Buchnera aphidicola (Macrosiphoniella sanborni): one gene and its partner. The protein of the gene in region 2 binds, or shares a complex with, the protein of the main gene of each other region. Links are inferred from orthologs where the notes say so. Each region holds a gene or a part of one and is shown on either strand. Other genes may lie near its edges. The genes, in order: dnaG and dnaB.

Region 1 (11,626 bases), 510 kb from region 2 along the record:
GAACACGATCATATTGATCTAAAAGATATGTAATTGCTTCTGGATATTCTGATACTGAGCATTGAACTTGATTAATACCTTCTTCAATACGTTTAGCGATATCAATTTCACCTTCTCTTGTGAGCAACTCAACAGTTCCCATCTCTCTCATATACATTCGTACTGGATCTGTAGTACGTCCTAATTCTGATTCGACACTAGATAATACTTGTGTTGCGGCTTCAACTGCATCTTCATCCGTATCTGTATTAATTTCATTTAAGATTAGATCATCAGCGTCAGGTGCTTCTTCAACTACTGGGATGCCCATGTCATTAATCATTTGAATAATATCATTGATTTGTTCAGAATCAATAATGTCTTCTGGTAAATGATCGTTAACTTCAGAATAGGTTAAATATCCTTGCTCTTTGCCGTGTGTGACAAGTAGTTTAAGTTGCGACTGTGGGTTTTGATCCATAATACGGTATCCAGATTGTATTAATTTGATGAATGTTAATTGACTATCATGTCAATAATGAATACTAAAATTATCTTAAAATTTTAAAGAGATCAATAAATACTTAATATCTAAATATCTATCTATATAATTAAAAAGTTTAGTTGATGTTATATTTTTATAAAATTTAAATATTATTTTTTAGATAATGCCTGATTAATAGACCAAATTTCTTTTTTTTCATTAATTGTTAATCCTTTTATTCTTTCTTGAGTAATAAGATATTCTTGTCTTTTTTCTAAAACTTTATCATATATATTCATTAATAAATCTAAAAACATATTTTGAATTTCTTCCTGAATAATCATATGGTCCCATGTAGATAAGATTTTTAAAATATTAATAATTTTTTTATTTCTATATAATTCTAATAATTGACCTGTATTTATATTAGGATGTTCAAGACATGTTTTTAATATTTCAAGAAAAATAGGAAGCCCTTTTAATTTTAAATTTTGAAATTTTATTATTGAAGGTACTATTTTAGATAAATTTGGATTTTGTACAAGTAAACCTATTAGTATACGCATTGGAGTTCGTTTAATTTGAAAATATGATCGATTTTGTTTTTGCATCTCTTTTTCATATAAAAATTTTTTAAATTGATTATCATCTAAAATTCCTATCATTCTTGCTAATATTTGACGTAAATAAATACGAATTGTATCACTAGAAATAGTATTAATTAAAGGTAAAGCATAAGTGCTTAAATAAAATTTATCATCATTAGATGATAAATTAATGTTTTTTAATATATTTTTAAAAAAAAATTGTGACATAGTTATTGCATGATTAATTCGGATTTGAAATTTTTCGCTACCTTCTTTTCTAATAATACTATCAGGATCTTCATTATTTGGTAATAAAATAAATTTTAATGTTTTTTTTTCTGATATATACGGTAAAGCTTTTTTTAAAGTTTGCCAGGCTGCATTTTTTCCGGCTTGGTCACCGTCATAACAGTATATAATTATATCTGTATTTTGAAAGAGCAGTTGAATATGTTCACTAGTTGTTGCAGTACCTAATGAAGACACGACATAATTGATATTATATTGTGTTAACGTAATAACATCAATAAATCCTTCGACAACTAATAAGTATCTAGGTTTAGAAAATTTTTTTTTAACTTGATATAATCCATAAATTTCTTTTCTTTTATGAAAAATATATGTTTCAGGTGAATTGAGGTATTTTGGTGGAATATTATTTAATGTACGACCGCCAAAACCTATAATTCTACCATGATGATCTTGAATAGGAAATATTATACGTCCTTGTAATCTATCATATTTATATCCTTTTTTATTAATAGCGATTATATTATGTATCAGTAATTCTTCTTCAAATTTTTTGGTAATATTAAGTTTTTTATGAAAATCGTTCCAATATACACTAGAAACTCCAATTAAAAAATCATCAATCATTTTTTGATTAATACCTCTATCAGACAAATATTTTTTTGCTGAATTAGTAAAGAGAATATTTTTTTGATATAATTTACACATTTTATTCATTAATAAATATAATTTTTGTTTTTGAAAATATAAATTATTTTGAGTTGTATGTTCAAATGGAATTTTGACACCATGTATAAAAGAAAGTTCTTCAATGCTTTCTAGAAAACTTAACTGTTCATATTGCATTAAAAAATCAATAGCATTTCCATGTGCATGACATCCAAAACAGTAGTAAAATTGTTTTTCATTACTAACAGTAAATGATGGATTTCGATCGTCATGAAAAGGGCAATTTGTTTTATAATTTTGTCCATATTTTTTTAATATTACGCGTCTATTAATTAATTCTACAATATTTGTTCGAAATAGAAGGTCAGTAATGAAATGTTTTGGTATTTTTCCAGACATAATATATTTTATGATTAAATTAATTTCCGTTCTTAAAAAAGAACGGTGTTAGTTATGAGTTTTTGAAATTATTTAGTACATACGAATTCGTCTTGCATTTTCTCGTGTAAGTTTTTTAGCGAGTCTTTTAACGGCAGAAGCTTTTGCACGTTTACGTTCAGTTGTTGGTTTTTCATAAAATTCTCTACGACGAATTTCAGCTAAAATTCCAGCTTTTTCACAAGATCTTTTAAATCGACGAAGTGCTACATCAAATGGTTCATTGTCACGAACTTTTATTATTGGCATGTAAGATTGACCTCAATTATAAAAAAAACAAAATATATTTAAGATAATAGATCCTATATTAATTGATATTATATTGCAAAATATCATTTTTTATAAAATTAATTTATTTAGAAAATATTAATTAAATATTATTATGTAATATATTCTTATTTTCACATTTTTAAATTTAGGTATGACTTAATGAAAATATTAGGTATTGAAACATCTTGCGATGACACTGGAATAGCAATTTATGATAGTAATAAAGGATTGTTAATTAATGAAATATTGAATCAAAAAAAAATGAATAATATTTATGGCGGTATCGTACCAGAATTAGCATCTCGTGAACATATGAAATCAATAATTTTGTTATTAAAAAAAGTTTTTAAAAAATATAATATTTCTAAAGAAATTAATTTAATTGCATATACTGCAGGTCCAGGTTTAGTTGGGTCTTTGTTAGTTGGAGCAACATTTGCATGTTCATTAGGTTTATCTTTAAATATTCCAGTTCTTCCTGTACATCATATGGAAGCTCACCTTTTATCGCCTATGTTAAATTGTAAATCAATTCAATTTCCATTTATTGGATTATTGGTTTCAGGAAAACATACAGAAATTATTGCGGCGTATAAATTAGGTAAATATGAAATATTGGGAAATTGTTTAGATGATGCAGTTGGTGAAGCTTTTGATAAAACTGCAAAATTATTAGGATTAAAATATCCAGGTGGTCCAGAATTATCGAATTTAGCACGTCAAGGAATTAAAAATAAATTGTGTTTTCCCAGACCTATGATATATCATTCAAGTTTAAATTTTAGTTTTTCTGGTTTAAAGACTTTTTCTGCTGAAGTTATTAAAAAATGTAATAAAAGTATACAAGAAAAAGCAAATATTGCAAGAGCATTTGAAGATGCAGTAATTGAAACATTGTTAATTAAGACTAAAAAAGCATTAAAAAAGAAAAAATGGAATCGTTTAATTATAGCTGGTGGTGTTAGTTCCAATTTACGTTTACGTTATGAAGCTAAAAAGATGATAAAAAAACATTTTAATGGAACAGTTTTTTTTTCTGATTTACAGTATTGTACAGATAATGCTGCTATGATTGCATATCTCGGATTTATGCGTGCAAAAGAAGCAAATATTTCTCCATTAGAAATATTAGTAAAACCAAAATGGTCTATGAATGATTTATATTTTTCATGTAAATAATTAAATCTTTTATAGTTAATATTTGCATATTTTTATTTTCAGCAAATGAAATTATATCAGACGTACGTGCCATAGTCCCATCTTTATTAGTGAGTTCGCAAATAACTCCAAACGGTTTAAAGCCTGCTAAAGAAACAATTTCTATAGCAGCTTCTGTATGACCTGCTCTTGATAAAATACCCCCATTGTCAGCTCTCAATGGAAAGACATGTCCTGGTCTATTTAAATCGCTAGGTTTAGCATGATCAGAAATCGCAGTTTTTATAGTTGTTAATCTATCTTTAGCTGATACTCCAGTAGTAATTCCCTTAGAAGCTTCTATTGTGACAGTAAAACCTGTACGATACGTACTAGTATTTTTTTTTACCATCATAGGTAAATTCAATTGTTTGCGTGTTGATTCAGTGATGCATAGACATACTATACCGCTACCATATCGAATAGTTAATGCCATTTGTTCTACTGTCATATTTTCACACGCAAAAACAAGATCTCCTTCATTTTCACGTTTTTCATCATCTAATATAATAATTCCTTCACCAGATTGCAAAGCAAATATTGCTTTTTGAATTCGTTCTATAGGTGTTCCAAATTTAGACGGTAGTATTCGACTCATTATAATAATCTTAATAAGATAAGGTTGAACTAGTAGGAAATGAAACTTTATTTAATAAACTTTTATTAATTTAATATTTTATTATTTTAATAATTGAAACTAATTTATTGTATATTGAATTCAATTTAAGAGCAATCTAGAAATTTTAAGTTAAAAGAAGATTTTTAGTATTTTTTTCTGGTATTAAAATGATTTTTATTTAAAAAATATTACTGAATATTTAGTATTTACTATAAATATTGATTATTTAATAAGTTTTTTTAATATAAAATTTTTTAAAAAAATGATAAAATCATTCTTTATTTTATGAACAATTTAATGCTGTATTTAATTCATGAATTGTTAGTGTTTCAGTACCAATTTTTTTTATGACTATACCAGCTCCAATATTAGCATAAAAACATGATTCTTCTAAAGAATATCCTTTAGCTAAAGAAGCGGCGATAATAGCAATCACTGTATCTCCAGCACCAGTAACATCGTAAGCTTTATGAGAGCTTGCAGGAAAATGTATTGGTTTTTTTTGGTATTGAAATAATGTCATTCCATCTTTAGATCGAGTAATGAGTAATGCTGATAATTTAAGTTTATATAATAATTTCATTCCTCTATCTAAAATTTCATCTTCTTGATAACATTTTCCAACTATTTTTTCAAATTCAGAAAGATTTGGGGTCAATAAACTAGCTCCAGAATATTTTTCAAAGTTTATACCTTTAGGATCTATAAGTATCGGAATAGACATTTTTTTAGTAAAATGAATTATATTTGGTATATTCATTAAAGTTCCTTTTGCATAATCCGATAATACTAAAATTTTATGTTGTGATAATGAATTAATAATTTTTTGATATAATAAATTTTCATTATTAAAAAGATATTTTTCTTGCAAATCTATACGAATTAATTGTTTGTTATCTGATAAAATTCTAATTTTTGTAATAGTTTTATGATTTTTAATAGCAATTAAATCCTGATTAATTCTAATATGATTTAGTAATTTTTTTACTTTCATTCCTTCATTATCCATCCCAATATATCCAATAATTTTACAATCACCTCCAATTTTTGCAATATTTTTAGCTACATTAGCAGCTCCTCCTGGTTGTTCTTGAATCTCTTGAATTGGTACAATAGGAATGAATTTTTCAAATAGCTTATAATGATTTTTACTATACCAGTAAGAGTCTAGTATAATATCTCCAACAACTAGAACGAGCGCATTATTCAAATTAATTAATTTTTTTTTCATAGTTTAATCTCTACAATATGAATATTATCTTAAATAATAACATTTAATATGTTTTCATAAAATAAAAGTTTATCAACATTTATATAGATAAGATAATTTTTTATATATTTATATTTATTGTATTTTTTTATATATTATTTATTTATTATATTAGTATAAAGTTGAATTATTTAAAATAAAAAAATAATTCAGGTAATTAGATAGTATTAATTATAGAACAACTAGTATGAGAAATTAATATGAAAATATATCTAGTAGGAGGAGCAATTCGTGATGCATTACTTAATTTACCTGTTAAAGATAAAGATTGGGTTGTAGTGGGTGGTACAAAAAAAATATTATTAGAAAAAAAATTTCAACAAGTTGGTAAAGATTTTCCAGTATTTTTGCATCCAGAAACACATGAAGAATATGCTTTAGCAAGAAAAGAACGAAAATCTGGTAGAGGATATACTGGTTTTGATACTGAATATCATTCTAATGTTACTTTAGAAGAAGATTTAGTAAGACGTGATTTAACAATGAATGCAATTGCACAAGATGAATATGGTAATTATATTGATCCTTTTCACGGGCAAAAAGATATAAAATGTCGTTTAATACGACATGTTTCTGAATCTTTTATAGAAGATCCATTGCGAGTGTTACGTACAGCGAGATTTGCTGCAACATTAGTTCATTTAGGATTTACAATCGCAGAAGAAACTATGATTTTAATGAAAACTATAGTGAAAAAAAAAGAATTATCATATCTGACTACTAATAGAATATGGAATGAAACAGAGAAAGCTTTTAAAACACATAATCCGCATGTATATTTTCAAGTATTATATCAATGTAGTGCATTACATTTTTTTTTCCCGAAGATGTTTTTTTTATACGAAAAAAATTTTTTTTTCGATTATAGACTTTTAAAAAAATTTTATGATCATAATATAATATTCATGAAATTAGCTAAAATATCGATACAATATAAGGATATTGACATTCGTTTTTCTTATTTATGTCAATGTATTTTAGTTAATAATATTTATAAAAATTTTTCTAAAATATTTTTTGATATATCTTCTTCTTCTATTATAAATAATTTATGTAAAAATTTTCAGATTCCTTCATATATTAGAGAGATAGCGGTTTTAAATGTAGGATTTTATTACTTTTTAAATACTATTTATTATCAATCATCTGAAAATATTATAAAATTATTATTAAAAGTTGACGCTTGGAGAAAACCAGAACGTATTGAAAAAATAGCTATTTTAATTAATTTTGATTTTTTAAATAAATTAGAAATACAATATTTTGATATTCTACCTGGAAATTTTTTAAAAAAATGTTTTTCTATTGTTAGTAATATTTCTGTTCAATCTATTTTAAAAAAGGGTTTTCAAGGCTATCAAATTAAAAAAGAATTAATGCGTTTAAGAATTGAAAAATTAGAATTATGGCGTCATAAAAATATAAACTTTATTTTATTTAAAAAAAAATAATTTTTAATTAAATAATTAATTATTTAATGAAAAAAAATAAATTAATCCAGATATTGTAAAACGATATATTCCAAAAAATATTAATGATGTGTTATTTAATATTTTTAATAAAATACGAACAAATATTAAAGAAACTAAAAAAGATATGGTGAATCCTATAAAAAATATTGGAATATCTAATATTTTAATATTTGTTAAATGTTTTGATAAATCAAAAAAAGATACTCCAATTAATAATGGAACAGATATTATAAAAGAAAATTCTATTGCAACTGATTTTTTTATACCTAATAGAATAGCAGTTGCTATAGTGACGCCAGATCTTGAAAAACCAGGATATAAAGAAAGAATTTGAAATATTCCAATGATAGTAGATTGTAAAATACTGATATTATAAATATTATATATTTTATACTTTTTAGGTTTAAAGATTTCAGAAAAAAATAGTAATAATCCACCAGATATCAAACCAATAATAACGTTTTGAATATTAAATAATTTTTTAATTTTTTTATAAAACATCAATCCCAAAAATATTGTTGGCGCAATAGCACAAAGAATATGAATATTATTTATTTTTTTTTTAAGAATATTAGATTTTATTATTTTTAAAATTTTTTTTCGGAAGAAGTATAAAATAGATAAACTAGAACCTAGTTGAGTAAGTATTTCTAATATTTTTATATTGTTATTTTCTATGTTTAAATTTAAATAATAAGAGGCAATAATCATATGTCCTGTAGATGAGATAGGAAGAAATTCTGTTATTCCTTCTATGATGCCAATAATAATAGAAGTAATAATTTGATATAAATCAATCATATTTACTCCTTTAAATAACATAAATTATCATTAATTATAATAATAATTGAAAACGGTACTAAATAACAGCACCGTTTTTTTATATTAAAAATTAATTATATAAAGTTATAATAACTGTTTCCCCAGCAATAATGGCGCCAGATGATTTTTCAATTTTTTTAAAATTATCTATATTAGATATTACTACAGGAGTCAAAACAGATTTCGCATTATTTTTTAAAAAATCTAAATCAAATAAAATAATTTTATCTCCTATTTGAACTTTTTGTTTATCTTTAGCTATTGTGGTAAATCCTTGTCCTTTTAATTTTACTGTATCAATTCCGAAATGAACGAATAATTCAACATCGTCCTCTGAAATAATTGAAAATGCATGTTTGCTTTCAAATATTTTTCCAATAGTTCCATTCACTGGTGCGAGTATTTGATTTCCTATTGGTTTAATAGCAATCCCATCCCCGACAATTTTTTTAGAAAAAACAGGATCTGGAATATCTTCTATGTTTAGAATATCACCAGATATAGGTGCAATAATTTTTATTTTTTTAGAAAAATTGGTTTTTTTACTATTAAACAAGTTAGAAAAGAAACTCATTTTTTTCTCCTAATTACTTTTTTATATTATTTTTTTTCATAATTTTCTACCTTTTAATAATTAACAAATGTTTCTATTAAATGAATTATTTCTTTGATTGTTGGTAATGTTAATGCTACTTTTGCTAATTTTTGAGCATCTGAAAAATATGTTTGTCGAATGATTTTTTTAATTTTAGGAATATTTATAGAGCTCATACTAAATTCATCTAATCCCATACCTAATAAAAGAATTGCAGCACGTTCATCTCCTGCAAATTCTCCACACATGCCAGTCCATTTACCATGTTCATGTGAAATGTTTATTACTTTTTGAATTAATTTTAAAACAGCTGGATGCATGGGATTATAAAGATGTGAAATTAATTTATTTCCTCTATCAACAGCTAAAGTATATTGTGTTAAATCATTAGTACCAATACTGAAAAAATCTACTTCTTTAATTAAATATTTTGCAATGATAGCTGAAGATGGAGTTTCAATCATAATTCCAATTTTAATATTTTTATCAAATAATATATTTTTTTTATTTAATATATCTTTTAGTATATTTATCTCTGATTTTAATAATCTGATTTCTTCTACAGATATTATCATAGGAAATAGAATACATATTTTACCAAAAGCAGAAGCTCTAAGAATGGCTTTTAATTGTGCATGTAATATTTCTTTACGATCTATTGAAATACGTATAGCTCGCCATCCTAAAAAAGGATTTTCTTCTTTTGGCAAGTTCATATAAGGAAGATCTTTATCGCCTCCAATATCCATTGTTCTAATGATAACAGCTTTATTTTGCATTGATTCTGCAATTTCTTTATATGCTTGAAATTGTTCATTTTCAGTAGGTAAAGAATTTCTACCCATAAATAAAAATTCAGTACGATAGAGACCAATACATTCTGCACCATTATTTTTTGCAGAATTAATTTCTTGTAGATTCCCAATATTAGAACCTATTTTAATACTATGACCATCTAGAGTAGTCGCAGGTAAATTTTTTAAAATAATTAATTTATTTTTATTGAAGAAATATTTTCTTTGTATTATTTTTTTTTGATTAATTAATTCATCTGATGGATTAATAAAAATTTGATTATTAATAGAATCTAAAATAATATTATCATTATTGTTTACTATTTTTGTAATATTACCTGTTCCTACAATAGCAGGAATTTCTAAGGATCGTGCCATAATAGACGTATGTGATGTTTTACCTCCCAAGTCAGTAATAAATCCTAAAATATATTTTAGATTAATTTGAGCTGTTTCAGATGGAGTTAAATCTTTTGCAATTAAAATTACTTTTTTATTTATATTATTTAAATCTATAATATTGAGATTAAGTATATTTTTTAATAAACGATTTCCAATATCTCTTACATCAATTGCTCTATTTTTTAAATATTCATCTTCTAGATTTTCTAATGTTTTAGCTTGTCCTTCAATAATGATCTCAGTAGCTGCAGCGGCAGATATGTTTTTTTTTTGTATAAGAGATATTATTTCTTGTTCTAATTCTTCATCTTCGAGGAGCATGATATGACCTTCAAAGATACTTTCTTTATTTTCTCCTAAATTTTTTTTTGTCTTAATTTTAATTTCTGTTAATTGTTTTATTGATTTTTTTCTACCTTCAAAAAATTTTTCTATTTCGTTTTTAATATCTTTAATATTAATTAAATTCCGGTTAATAACAATTTTTTCTTCTTTTAGTAAAAGAGCTTGTCCAAAGGCTATACCCGGTGATGCTAAAATGCCTGAAATCATAACATGACCTTTAATAATAAATTGTGTCTATTTAGAGATAAAAATGACGTGTCAGGCGAATATATATTTGTATAAATTCATTAGAATTAATGTTTTTATTACATCTAATTGTTTTAGAAAATTTATAAAAATTTTTCTTTAATTAGAAACTATTCTAGTTCTGTCATTATTGCGGATAAATGTTTAATAGCTTTTTCTTCATCTTCACCTTCAGCTGAAAGTGTAATCAGACTTCCTTGAATTAAACCTAATGTTTGAATTTTAAATAAACTTTTTGCGTTGACTGATTTACCATTATAAATAATAGAGATATCAGAAATAAATTTTTTTGCTTCTTTTACAAATTGTGCAGCTGGACGAGTATGTAGCCCATGTGGTGCAGTTATTGTGATTTGGTTTGTAACCATTTTTTTTCCTTTAAAAATATTTTTTTAAATAATATTTCTATATATGGTTTTAATAATTTTTCTATTTTAAAAATATAAAAATATTATTTCTATAATTAAAATAAGATTTTTTATTTTTTTATTGAAAATAATATGATAGTACATTTATTTATTTTGTAATTAAATTGGAAAATAGTTCTGTACTCAAATAACGTTCTCCTGAAGAAGGCAAAATAACAACTATTTTCTTGTTTGAAAATATTTTTTTTTGTTGTATTTTGAGAGCAGCACATAAAGCAGCACCAGAAGAAATTCCTGCTAATATTCCTTCTTGTTTCATTAGCTTTCTAGCCATTTTAATTGATTCTTCACTAGAAACAGTAATTACTTTATCAATTAAGGTTAAATCTAAATTTTTAGGAATAAAGCCAGCACCAATACCTTGAATTTTATGTGGTCCAGGTGTTATATCTTTTCCTGTTAAAAATTGTGTAATAACAGGAGATTCAGAAGGTTCAACAGCGACACTAATAAAATTTTTCTTACCTTGAGTGATTTTTATATATTTTGTTATTCCTGTAATAGTTCCTCCTGTTCCTACAGCAGAAATTAAAATATCTATATTTCCTTGGGTATCATTCCAAATTTCTGGACCAGTAGTTTCTTCATGAATTTTAGGATTAGCAGGATTTTCAAATTGTTTTAATAAAAGATATTTTTCTTTATTGTCTAATACAATATTATTAGCTTTAGAAACAGCTCCTTGCATACCATATTGTCCATCGGTTAGTATTAATTTAGCACCTAAAACTTGCAGTAATTTTCTTCTTTCAATAGACAT
Region 2 (11,686 bases):
TGTATCAGGTTTAATATTTAAATTTATCCAAGGTGTAAAAATATTTTTTAAATATTTTTTTGAAAATATCATTCCTCTAACTTTTTTTTCAGATATTGATGCTAGTTGATTTGTACTAATAATTTTAATAGTATTGAAAGAAGATGTCTCATGTATTAATTTTTTGGTATAAATTGAATTGATTGTTGCTTGTGTGGCTATCAAACCAATAATTTTATTTTTTGTTATTTTTTCAGCATTTTTTATAGCAGGAAGTATTCCAATAATAGGAAAATTAAATTTTTTTTTTAAAATAGATAAAGCTATAGTGCTAGCTGTATTACACGCAATAACTACTATATTAATAGGATAATATTTTTTAATAATTTGAATAATTTTTATAGTTCTATGCACTATAAAACATTCTGTTTTATTTCCATACGGAAATACTTCATTATCTAATACATAAATATAATGAATATTCGGTAAAATTTTTTTAATAGTTTTTAATACAGATAATCCACCAACACCGGAATCAAATATAAGCACTATAAGAGTTTTTTTTTATAAGATTTTTTTTAATTAATAATATAATATTAAGTGTTAAAAAATAATTTAGAATTTATAAAATTATTTTATTTTTTAAATAAAAATAATTTCATATGATGTTCAATAATTTGACGATCTTTATAGTTAAACATATTTAATTTATTTTCATTAATTAAAACTGTTTGTTTTTTAATCCATTGTTCCCATGCTGCTTTTGAAATGTGATTATATATTTTTTCTCCTAATTTACCAGGATAACATTGAAAATCTTGTCCTTCAGATTTTTTTTTTAAAAATGTACAAAAAATAATTCTATTCATAATTTTATAATCCTTGTTTTAAAAATATCTTTTTTAAATATTTCAAATATTCTTTGTACTGGTTTAGGTATTCCTATATGTTGCGGGTTTTTTAAATTATACCAAATATTTTTTTGATTTTCTTCATGTAATTGTGAAATATGAGTTAATTCGATAATAATTGGTTGAATATGTAAAATTAAATGACTAAATTTATGAGAAAATGATATCATTTTTTGATATGTATTAATATTTATTTTTTTTTCTTGAAGCCAATTTAAAGCTTTTTTTTCATTATTAAATTGTGGAAAACAAAAAAGATTGTTCCAAATATTTTTTTGAGTATTTTTTTGTAGCCAAAAATTATATTTATATTTAATTACGACGAACCAAAATAACTTATTAGGATAGATTTTCTTTTTATTTTTTAAGGGGTATTTATCCCATGCTTTTTGTATTTGTGCAATACATTTTTTATTTAATGGACAATATTGACATTTAGGATTAATACGTGTGCAAATAGATGCACCCAAATCCATCATACCTTGATTAAATTGAGCAGTATTATATATTGGAGTAATTGATTCAATAATTTTCCATAATTTTTTTTCTATTTTCTTATCTTGAACTGTACTCATAATACCATAGTAACGAATTAAAATTCTTTTAACATTACCATCTAATATAGGATAAAAAAAATTTAATGATAAAGATAAAATAGCTCCTGCTGTAGATCTTCCAATTCCCGGTAATTTTATGACATTTAAAAATTGATCAGGAAATTTTCCATTGTATTTTTCTCGTATAATTTTCACTGATTTATAAATATTTTTTGCTCTATTATAATAACCAAGACCACTCCATAAATATAAAACGTCATCTAATTTACTTTTATCAAGAGAACGTATATTTGGAAAATGTAATATAAATCTTTTAAAATATGGAATGACATATTTTACCGTAGTCTGTTGTAACATTATTTCAGATATCCAAACTGTATATAATGTTTTATTTTTTTGCCAAGGTAAATCTTTTCTGCCATATTTATGGTACCAATTTATTATTAATTGTGAAAAAAAATATGTTGTCATTATTATATAAACCATGTGATAAAAATTTTTTAGTATATTTTAATAATATTAATATTATGATATTCTTAAAAAATCATAATTAGAAATTTTTTATTAATTTATTAAGATTTATGAAAAAATATGAGAAATAATATTTTTATACCAAAATATAAAAAAGATGGTACTTTTTTACGCCAAATTCATAGTTTTATATTTCGTCAAAGGCGTCTTACTACTTCACAAAAAAATGCAATTCAAAAATATTGGTCTTGTATTGGTGTGAATTTTCAAGATCAATTATTAAATCTATCGTCTATATTTAATTCAAATTATCAAATTGTATTAGAAATTGGTTTTGGTTGCGGAAAAACTTTAATTCAAAATGCTATAAATTTTCCTAAAAAAAATTTTTTAGGAATTGAAGTATATAAATCTGGAATCGGTTCTTGTTTAAATTTAGCACATATTTATCAAGTTAAAAATTTAAGAATTATTTATCACGATGCGGTAGAAGTTATGAAATATATGATTCCAGATAATACTTTATCTATTGTACAAATTTTTTTTCCAGATCCTTGGAACAAAAAACGTCATCATAAAAGAAGACTTGTAAAAAAAAAATTTTTAGAAATTATTGCAAAAAAATTAATAATTAATGGTATATTACATGTTGCCACTGATTCTAAATCATATGCTTGTTATATATTAAATGAAATTAAAGATATTAATGAATATCAAAATTTATCTAAAAAAAATGATTTTATCCCCCGACCTATATCTCGTGTAATGACAAAATTTGAAATAAAAGCATGTATTCAGGGCAATAGTGTTTTTGATTTAATGTTTAAATTAAAAAATAATATTTCTGATTTAACTTAAAAAAATTTCTAGTAATGTATTTAAAAAAAATTTTCCTTTTTTTGTAACATACCAATGATTTGGATAATTTATTATTAAACCTTCTTTTTGTGCTATTTTAATTTTTTCTACTATAGTATTTTCATTAATATAAGTCATCTTTCTAAAATGCTTTTTAAAAACAGGTTGATATAACCTGAACATATTCATAAAATATTCAATTATTTTTTCTTCTCTAGAAATTATATGTTTTGAATGAAGATAATTTCCATTTAAAAAATGATGCATATTTTTGTTTTTAATAGTTCTAATAATTGTTCCATTTTTTTGAGTAATTTTTCCATGAGCACTACAACCTATTCCTATATAATCTCCAAAGTTCCAATAATTAAGATTATGTTTGCATTGATAATTGATCTTAGCATATGAAGATATTTCATATTTTTTATATCCTGATTTTTTTAATAATTTTTCCCCTTCTAATAACATCTGGAATACTAATTCTTCATGTGGTAAATGTATATTTTTTCTATAAAATACAGTGTTTGGTTCTATAGTAAATTGATACCATGAGATATGAGAAGGATTATATTCAATAGCTAATTTTAAATCTTCTAATGTATCTTCTAATAATTGATCAGGTAAACCATACATTAAATCTAAGTTTAAATTAGAATAATATTTTTTTGCTTCTATGATTGCATCTAGAGCTTCTTTTTTTTTGTATGTGCGTTCTATATTCTTTAATAAAGAAGAATTGAATGTTTGAATGCCTAATGACAAACGATTAATACCAACATTTTTATAATGAATAAAATTTTTATATTCTAATGTTTTAGGATTTGCTTCTATACTAATTTCTGCATTATTTAAAATGGTGTGTCTTTTTTTTATACCTAATATTAATTTTTGAATAGAGTCTTTTTTTAATAAACTAGGTGTTCCACCACCAATAAAAATCGTATTAATTATTCTATTATTTATCATTAGCAAATCTTTTTCAAAATCTTTAAAAATGTGTTCAATATATTTTTCTTCAGGAATACTAGTCTGACTGACATACGAATAGAAATCACAGTATCCACATTTTTTTGAGCACCAGGGAATATGAATATATAAACTTAGAGGAGGAAATTCAAACATAATAATATTTTTATCTTTTAAGTATTAATTTGAAAAATAATATTCATATTTTAAAAAATATGGTATCTGATTTTCATTATATCACTAATAGTAAATAATGATTCTTAAATATGGTAAATTAGTGTCTAATAATAAAGAATTTATAGCAGGAAAACGTTGTGTTTTTATTGATGATTACATACTCTTTATTTCTATCTTTTATTTTAGGAATAGCTATTATTTTTCTTAATTTTCATTGTGGACAATAAAGAAACTATTTTCTCTAGTTTTAGATAGCTTTTATTTCTACTTCTTGAATAGTTTTGATTTTTATTAAGGCGTTATAAGATGTCTAAAAGTCTAAATTTTTTTAATAAAATAGTAATTTTTTCTTATTCTATTATGTGATATTAATTTTTAGTACCAAAAACAGTTTTAAAAAATGTTTTTATTTTTAATAGATGATATTTTATTAATAAAATATCATTTCATGTTTTTATATTTCTTTAATTTTCTATTTTTAAAATACGTAATTGTAAATGGTTTTCTTTAAAATGATTAATTTTTTCTGGTATTGATGTTCAATTAGCATGTTAATTTTTTTACTTATTTTTATGATGTTCAGATTTCTTGGAAAGAGATGAGTGTTTTTATATATTTTTATTTGAAATTATAGTAAACTTTATTGATATTATTTTTTTGTATAATAATGTTTATAAAATATTTATTAATTAATCATATTCATTAAACCAACTTTCTAATATAATGACAGCAGCATAAGAATGAATTCTTTCTCTTTTTTTTAATGATTTAAAACCACTTTTGTTAAATAAAATTGATTTAGCTTCAACAGTTGTCAAGCGTTCATCATGCATTTTAACAATAATCTTAAATTTAGTATATAATATATGAGCAAATGCTTCAGATTTTTTTGTTATAGTTTGTTTAGTGCCATTGATATTTAATGGCAAACCTACAATAATAAATTTAGGTTTCCAAAAATGTATTAAATATTTTACTAAATTCCAATCAGGATGTCCATTTTGAGCATGTAAAAATTTTAACGGTCTCCCTCTTTTAGTAATATTTTCTCCTACAGCTACTCCAATTTTTTTAATTCCAAAATCAAATGCAAGTATTATCATTTTATGATCTCTGATATAATATTTTTTTTTCTATATAATCAAATAATATGCTTGTAATAGAAATATTTTTTTTAGATTCAATTTCACGAATACAGGTTGGACTTGTAACATTAATTTCGATAAGTTTATCACCTATTATATCTATACCAACAAAAATTAAACCTTTTTCTTTTAAAATTGGAGATAAATAATGTGCTATTTTCCAATCAGTTTTACTGAGAGCTTGTACTTTTCCTGTTCCACCAGCTGCTAAATTAGCTCTAGTTTCTCCAATTTTAGCAAGTCTTGCTAAACACCAAGGTATGGCTTTTCCGTTAATTATTAAAATTCTTTTATCACCAAATTTAATTTCTGGTAAATATTTTTGAATCATACAATATTTTGTTTGGTAAGAAGTCATTGTTTCTGCAATCACTGAAAAATTAGGATCATTTTTTTTAATACGAAAAATATTAGTTCCTCCCATACTATCTAATGGCTTAATAATAATATCTTGATTTTTTTCCCAAAATTGACGTATTTTATGAATATTTCTTGTTACTAAAGTATTAGTAGTTAATTCAGGAAACCATGATATAAACATTTTTTCATTGCAATCTCTTAAACTTTGAGGTTTATTAATAACAAGTGTACCCATTTTTTCGGCACGTTCTAAAATATATGTTGAATAAATAAATTCTATATTAAATGGTGGGTCTTTTCGCATTAAGATAACATCTAGTTCACTTAAAGAAATGTTTTTTTCTGCAATAAATTCATACCATTTTTCTATATTATTTTTTAATTTTATTATACGAGTTCTTGCATATGGTGTGCCTTCTAATAAATAAAGATCATTCATTTGCATATAATGTATAATATAATTTCTCTTTTGAGCTTCCAACATCATAGCGAAACTTGAATCTTTTTTTATATTAATTGATTTAATAGAATCCATAATGATTCCAATACTTAAATGTTTTTTCTTATACATAGATTAGATTATCTTATAATGAATTAAAAAATTAAAAAAAAGAGTTATATTAATAATAATGTCTGGATAAAAATGAAAAATATATTATTTTAATTATTTTATTTTCTAAAAATATTTTTATAAATCGTATTTTTTTATTGAATCATTTATTATAAAAAAAATTAATTTATTAAATAATTAAAAAATTAAATAATTAAAAAAATATTTTTGTAATTCAATAATTGATATTATATTTTCAAAATAAATTAGTAACAAATTTTTAAACAAACAACTTAATATTTAATCATATTTAGGACCTGCATAGTTATCAAATCTAGACCAATGTCCATTGAAAGTTAAACGAATGGTACCAATAGGACCATTTCTTTGTTTTCCTATTATAATTTCAGCTATTCCTTTAAAATCACTGTTTTCATTATAAATTTCATCACGATATATAAACATAATTAAATCTGCATCTTGTTCTAAAGATCCTGATTCACGTAAATCTGAATTTACTGGTCTTTTATCTGCTCTTTGTTCTAAAGAACGATTTAATTGTGATAATGCTATTACTGGAACTTGTAGTTCTTTTGCTAATGCTTTTAAAGTTCTAGATATTTCTGCAATTTCTAATGTACGATTTTCAGAAAGAGAGGGTACTCTCATAAGTTGTAAATAATCTACCATAATTAAAGTTAATCCATCGTTTTCACGATAAATACGCCGCGCGCGTGAACGTACTTCACTAGGAGTTAATGCTGAAGAATCATCAATATAAATATTCTTTTTTTTAAGTAATATATTAATAGTTCCAGATATTCGAGCCCAATCTTCATCGTTTAATTGTCCAGTTCTGATTCGGGCTTGATTTACTCGTGATAAAGAAGCTAATATACGCATCATAATTTGTTCTCCAGGCATTTCTAAACTAAATATTAATACAGGTTTATCATAAAGCATAGCAGCGTTTTCACATAAATTCATAGCAAATGTTGTTTTTCCCATAGAAGGTCTAGCAGCAATGATAATAAGTTCAGAACGTTGTAAACCTGATATTTTTTTATTTAAATCTTGATATCCAGTATTAATCCCTGTTACACCATCATTTGGTGATAAAAATAATTTTTCAATACTTGTAACAGTTTCATCAAGAATTTGTTCGATATTTTTTGGTCCTGAATCTTTTTTAAAACGTTTTTCTGCAATTTTAAAAACGCTTGATTCAGCATAATCTAATAATTCTTCGCTTTTTCTTCCTTGTGTATCGTATCCAGCATTAGCAATTTTATTAGCTACTAATATCATTTCTCTGACTATTGCACGTTCTCGAACAATATCAGCATACGCAGTAATATTAGCTGTACTTGGTGTATTCTTTGATAATTCAGCTAGATAAGAAAATCTACCCACACTTTCTAATTTACCCTTTTGTTCTAAAGATTCAGAAAGAGTAATTAAATCTATCGGATAGCCTAAATCAAGAAGTTTTTGCATTTCTTGAAATATTAATCGATGAGGTTTACTAAAAAAATCATCAGCTACTACATGCTCTGAAACATTATCCCATTGTTCATTATCTAACATTAAACCACCTAATACTGATTGTTCTGCTTCTAAAGAATGTGGTGGAATTTTTAATCGATTAATTTGATTTAAATATAATTTATTTTTAGCCATATTTTATTGCATATACCATTATTATTTAGTGAATCTATATGAAATTATATCGTAATATTGCAATAACACACTCTGTATAGACTAATCTAATTTTAGTCCTTTTAAAAATATTTTTCATTTTTTGTATTTCTTTTATCATGAAAATAAACATAAAAATATACTTAATATATGTGTCACGTTAACTATTTTATTTGATATTTTTTTCATGAAGAATTTATTAATAAATTACATCGATAATTTATTAAGCATAAAATAATCTGTTATAAAATAAATCTAAATTATAAATTAATTATGTGAAATATTTAATATTATTCATAGATTAATAATCAAAACTTATAAGGTTTTTATATTTATTAAATTGCAAAATATCTAAAAAATAATATAGCATTTTTTATAGATTTGATCATATTAAATAAAATATTTAAGATGTATAATTTAAATGAATATATACAAATATATTTTTTAATCATATTTCTTAAAAAAATGGAGTTCATGTTATGGCCAGTAGAGGTATAAACAAAGTTATTTTAATTGGGCATTTAGGTCAAGATCCTGAAGTTCGTTATATGCCTAATGGTAACGCAGTAGTTAATATAACATTAGCCACTTCAGAAAATTGGAAAGATAAAAATACTGGAGAAAACAAAGAAAAAACAGAATGGCATCGAATAGTGTTATTTGGAAAATTAGCAGAAATTGCGGGTGAATACCTTAGAAAAGGTTCTCAAGTATACATTGAAGGATCATTACAAACTAGAAAATGGCAAGATCAAAATGGAATTGAACGTTATACTACAGAAATTATTGTTAATATAGGTGGAACAATGCAAATGCTAGGGAGCCGTAATACTCATTTGCAAACATCATCAACTCATGAAAATAATAGCATTGAATCAAATATGAAAAAATCAGATCCAGGAGATTTTAAAAAAACATTAGAATCACATCATTCAAATAAAGATGTTATTCATACATCAGAAATAGATTTTGATGATGAAATTCCTTTTTGATAAAATATTAAAAATTTTTATTGTAGATAGCCCCGATTTTGGGGCTATATTTTTTTTAAAGAAAATGATTGAAATGTGATAAAATATAACAAAATTCTTTTTTTTTTGTGATAAATGGAGCATGAGCAGATTTTTTTATAATAATAGACTTTGTTTTAGGCCATTTTTTATCTAATATGGATATTATTTTTTTAGGTACTAAGTTATCTAGTTCTCCATATATTCTTAATAAAGGTGTTTGAAGAAATGTTAAATCTACACGTAAGTCAAATAATAAGATTATTTCTAGACTATTTTTTAATAATTTTATATTTGGTGATGATTGTAAAGATAAAATATTTTTTAGTATTATTATATCTTTACAGTTTTCTTCAGAATTTATTTTTTCTAAATCTAAAAAATTTCTTATTGTATAATGATATTTTGTTTTTAAATTAAAATAAAAATTATTAATTATTTTTTTTTTAATTCCTGGCCAGTTCTTTTTTTCGATAAAACATGGAGATGAAGCAACATTAATGATAGCTAAAATATATTCAGGATAATGCAATCCAAAATAATTGACAATGATACCTCCGAGTGACCATCCTATCCATATCGCATCTTTAGGCATTTTTTGACGTAATATTTCAACGATTTTATCTATTTTTATTGGAATAAGATTTTTATTTTGTCCTGATCCAGGTAAATCGATTAAATGAAATTTAAAATAGTATCTTAGTTCTTGAATAATAAATAACCAAATTTTTGAATTAATTCCCCATCCGTTTAATATGATAACATTAATTTTTCCGATTCCCATGATTTCCCAAGAAAAATTTTTCATTTATTTTCTCTTAACTATCTTAAAAATATTCGTTTTATATTAAATATAAATCTTCTTGTTTTTGTGTCAATAAATTAGTAAAATTATTATAAAATACTTAATTTAAGTAATGCTTATGATTATTGTTTCTAAAAATGCACAAAAACATCTTACATCACTGTTATCTCATGAACCTATTGGAACTCAAATACGAGTTTTTGTAATTCATCCAGGTACACAAATTGCAGAATGTGGTCTTGCATTTTGCCATGAAAATGAAATTGAAAAATTAGATATAAAATTAAAATATAAAAATTTTTTTATTTATGTTAATCAAGAAATTATTTCTTATTTAAAAAATGCAGAAATTGATTTAATTACTGATCACATTAGCTCACAATTAACATTAAAAGCTCCTTATGTTAAAAAGAATTGTTCTTTAGAGAAAAATTCTTTTTATTCAAAAGAATCTTCATTAGAAGAAAAAATACAAAATTTCTTAAATGAAGAAATTAATCCTCAATTATCCATGCATGGAGGACAAGTACATGTAACTAAAATCGATAAAACTGGTACAGTGACAATTAGATTTAGCGGAGGTTGTAATGGATGTTCAATGATTGGATTAACTTTAAAACAAACAGTAGAAAAAAAATTATTATCAACTTTTTCTGTAATAAAAAAAGTACGTGATGAAACAGAACATTTACATGGAACACATTCATTTTATTAATATTATATAATATATCTTACTACATCAATTGATGATAATTTTTTTAAAAATTTATAAAAAAAATAGTATATCAAAATATTTTTATTAAATGTTTTAAATGAGTATATATATGTTTGAAAACAAGCATGAACAGGAATTAATTAAAAGAAGAACATTTGCAATTATTTCGCATCCTGATGCTGGAAAAACTACTATTACTGAAAAAATGTTATTATTTGGTAAAGCAATTCATATTTCTGGAACAATTAAAGGGAGAAAAAATGGAAAATATGCTAAATCAGATTGGATGAATATTGAAAAAGAACGTGGTATTTCAGTTACTACATCTGTTATGCAATTTACATATAAAAATATTTTAATAAATTTATTAGATACTCCGGGTCATCAAGATTTTTCAGAGGATACATATCGTATCCTTACTGCAGTCGATTGCTGTGTGGTAATAATTGATGCAGCTAAAGGTATAGAAGAACGAACAAGAAAATTAATAGAAGTGACACGTATTCATAGTACTCCTATTATTACTTTTATTAATAAATTAGATCGTGATAGTTGTGATCCAATATCTCTTCTTGATGAAATTGAAAAAGATTTTAAAATGCATTGTATTCCTATTACTTGGCCGATTAGTTGTGGAAAAAATTTTCAAGGTGTATATCATATATATGATAAAACAATCCATTTTTATAAACATAAAATTATAAAAAAAAAATCTTATGTTATTCAAGATATTACTAATTTTTCTGATTCTTTTGTAAAAGAATCAATTGGAGTAGACTTATCTGAATATATTTCTAAAGAATTAGAATTAATTATTAATATATATCTTAAATTTAATCATAAAAAATTTTTAGAAGCAATGATAACCCCTATTTTTTTTGGTAGCGCACTTAGTAATTTTGGTGTAGACCATTTATTAAATAGTATAATACAATGGGCTCCTTCTCCTTTATATCGCCAAAGTAATAAACGTCGAGTTAATCCTCAAGAAAAAAAATTTACGGGTTTTGTATTTAAAATTCAAGCTAATATGGATTTAAAACACCGTGATAGAATAGCTTTTATAAGAATTGTTTCAGGGAAATATAAAAAAGGTATGAAATTGAAACATGTAAGAATTAAAAAATATATTATAGTTTCTGATGCTTTCTCTTTTTTAGCTGGAGAGAGAATATTAATTAAAAATGCATATCCTGGTGATGTTATAGGACTTCATAATCATGGAACAATTAAAATTGGAGATACATTTACAGAAGGAGAAGATATTAAATTTATTGGCATACCTAGTTTTGCACCAGAAATATTTCGTCAAATTTATTTGAAAAATCCTTTAAAACAAAAACAATTAAAAAAAGGTTTGATGCAGTTATCTGAAGAAGGAACCGTTCAAGTATTTCGACCTATTATTAATAATAATTTAATTTTAGGAGCTATTGGAATGTTGCAATTTGATGTTGTTATTGAACGTTTAAAAATAGAATATA

The links.
Region 1: the proteins of dnaB (region 2) and dnaG are in contact, whole or in part, in a crystal structure (PDB 2R6A), measured with the Geobacillus stearothermophilus proteins. The link is inferred for Buchnera aphidicola (Macrosiphoniella sanborni) from one-to-one orthologs. Residues at the interface, in WP_033016901.1 of Geobacillus stearothermophilus: Ser13, Glu15, Ala16, Gln18, Glu91, Leu92, Asp94, Ala95, Val96, Pro97, Thr98, Ala99, Ala100, Asn101, Tyr104, Tyr105, Ile108; in WP_049624496.1 of Geobacillus stearothermophilus: Lys456, Leu457, Leu458, Pro459, Ala460, Asn463, Ala464, Leu467, Leu535, Leu536, Ile537, Ala538, Gln544, Glu545, Asp548, Tyr549, His552.

What each region holds. Positions count from the first base shown.
Region 1 is NZ_CP034864.1:58,421-70,046, forward strand. What follows is about bases 1-2,873. They hold dnaG (DNA primase), read right to left. Parts: upstream 2,368-2,873; coding sequence 634-2,367; downstream 1-633. Other genes in these bases: rpoD (RNA polymerase sigma factor RpoD), read right to left, coding at 1-460; rpsU (30S ribosomal protein S21), read right to left, coding at 2,440-2,655; tsaD (tRNA (adenosine(37)-N6)-threonylcarbamoyltransferase complex transferase subunit TsaD), read left to right, coding at 2,836-2,873. Outside these bases: more of tsaD, read left to right, coding at 2,874-3,855; ribB (3,4-dihydroxy-2-butanone-4-phosphate synthase), read right to left, coding at 3,824-4,471; rfaE1 (D-glycero-beta-D-manno-heptose-7-phosphate kinase), read right to left, coding at 4,776-5,723; D9V74_RS00285 (tRNA CCA-pyrophosphorylase), read left to right, coding at 5,963-7,213; D9V74_RS00290 (undecaprenyl-diphosphate phosphatase), read right to left, coding at 7,229-8,035; crr (PTS glucose transporter subunit IIA), read right to left, coding at 8,127-8,630; phosphoenolpyruvate-protein phosphotransferase PtsI, read right to left, coding at 8,684-10,399; D9V74_RS00305 (HPr family phosphocarrier protein), read right to left, coding at 10,549-10,806; cysK (cysteine synthase A), read right to left, coding at 10,955-11,626. UniProt on the Escherichia coli protein: RNA polymerase that catalyzes the synthesis of short RNA molecules used as primers for DNA polymerase during DNA replication.
Region 2 is NZ_CP034864.1:560,369-572,054, reverse strand. Bases 5,465-8,397 are described here. They hold dnaB (replicative DNA helicase), read right to left. Parts: upstream 7,655-8,397; coding sequence 6,275-7,654; downstream 5,465-6,274. Other genes in these bases: D9V74_RS02605 (single-stranded DNA-binding protein), read left to right, coding at 8,152-8,397; gshB (glutathione synthase), read right to left, coding at 5,465-5,995. In the rest of the region: murI (glutamate racemase), read right to left, coding at 1-528; D9V74_RS02640 (oxidative damage protection protein), read right to left, coding at 615-848; mutY (A/G-specific adenine glycosylase), read right to left, coding at 845-1,918; tRNA (guanosine(46)-N7)-methyltransferase TrmB, read left to right, coding at 2,039-2,776; radical SAM family heme chaperone HemW, read right to left, coding at 2,768-3,898; Holliday junction resolvase RuvX, read right to left, coding at 4,609-5,022; more of gshB, read right to left, coding at 5,024-5,464; more of D9V74_RS02605, read left to right, coding at 8,398-8,664; pimeloyl-ACP methyl ester esterase BioH, read right to left, coding at 8,720-9,490; D9V74_RS02595 (NfuA family Fe-S biogenesis protein), read left to right, coding at 9,606-10,202; D9V74_RS02590 (peptide chain release factor 3), read left to right, coding at 10,312-11,686. UniProt on the Escherichia coli protein: The main replicative DNA helicase, it participates in initiation and elongation during chromosome replication. Travels ahead of the DNA replisome, separating dsDNA into templates for DNA synthesis.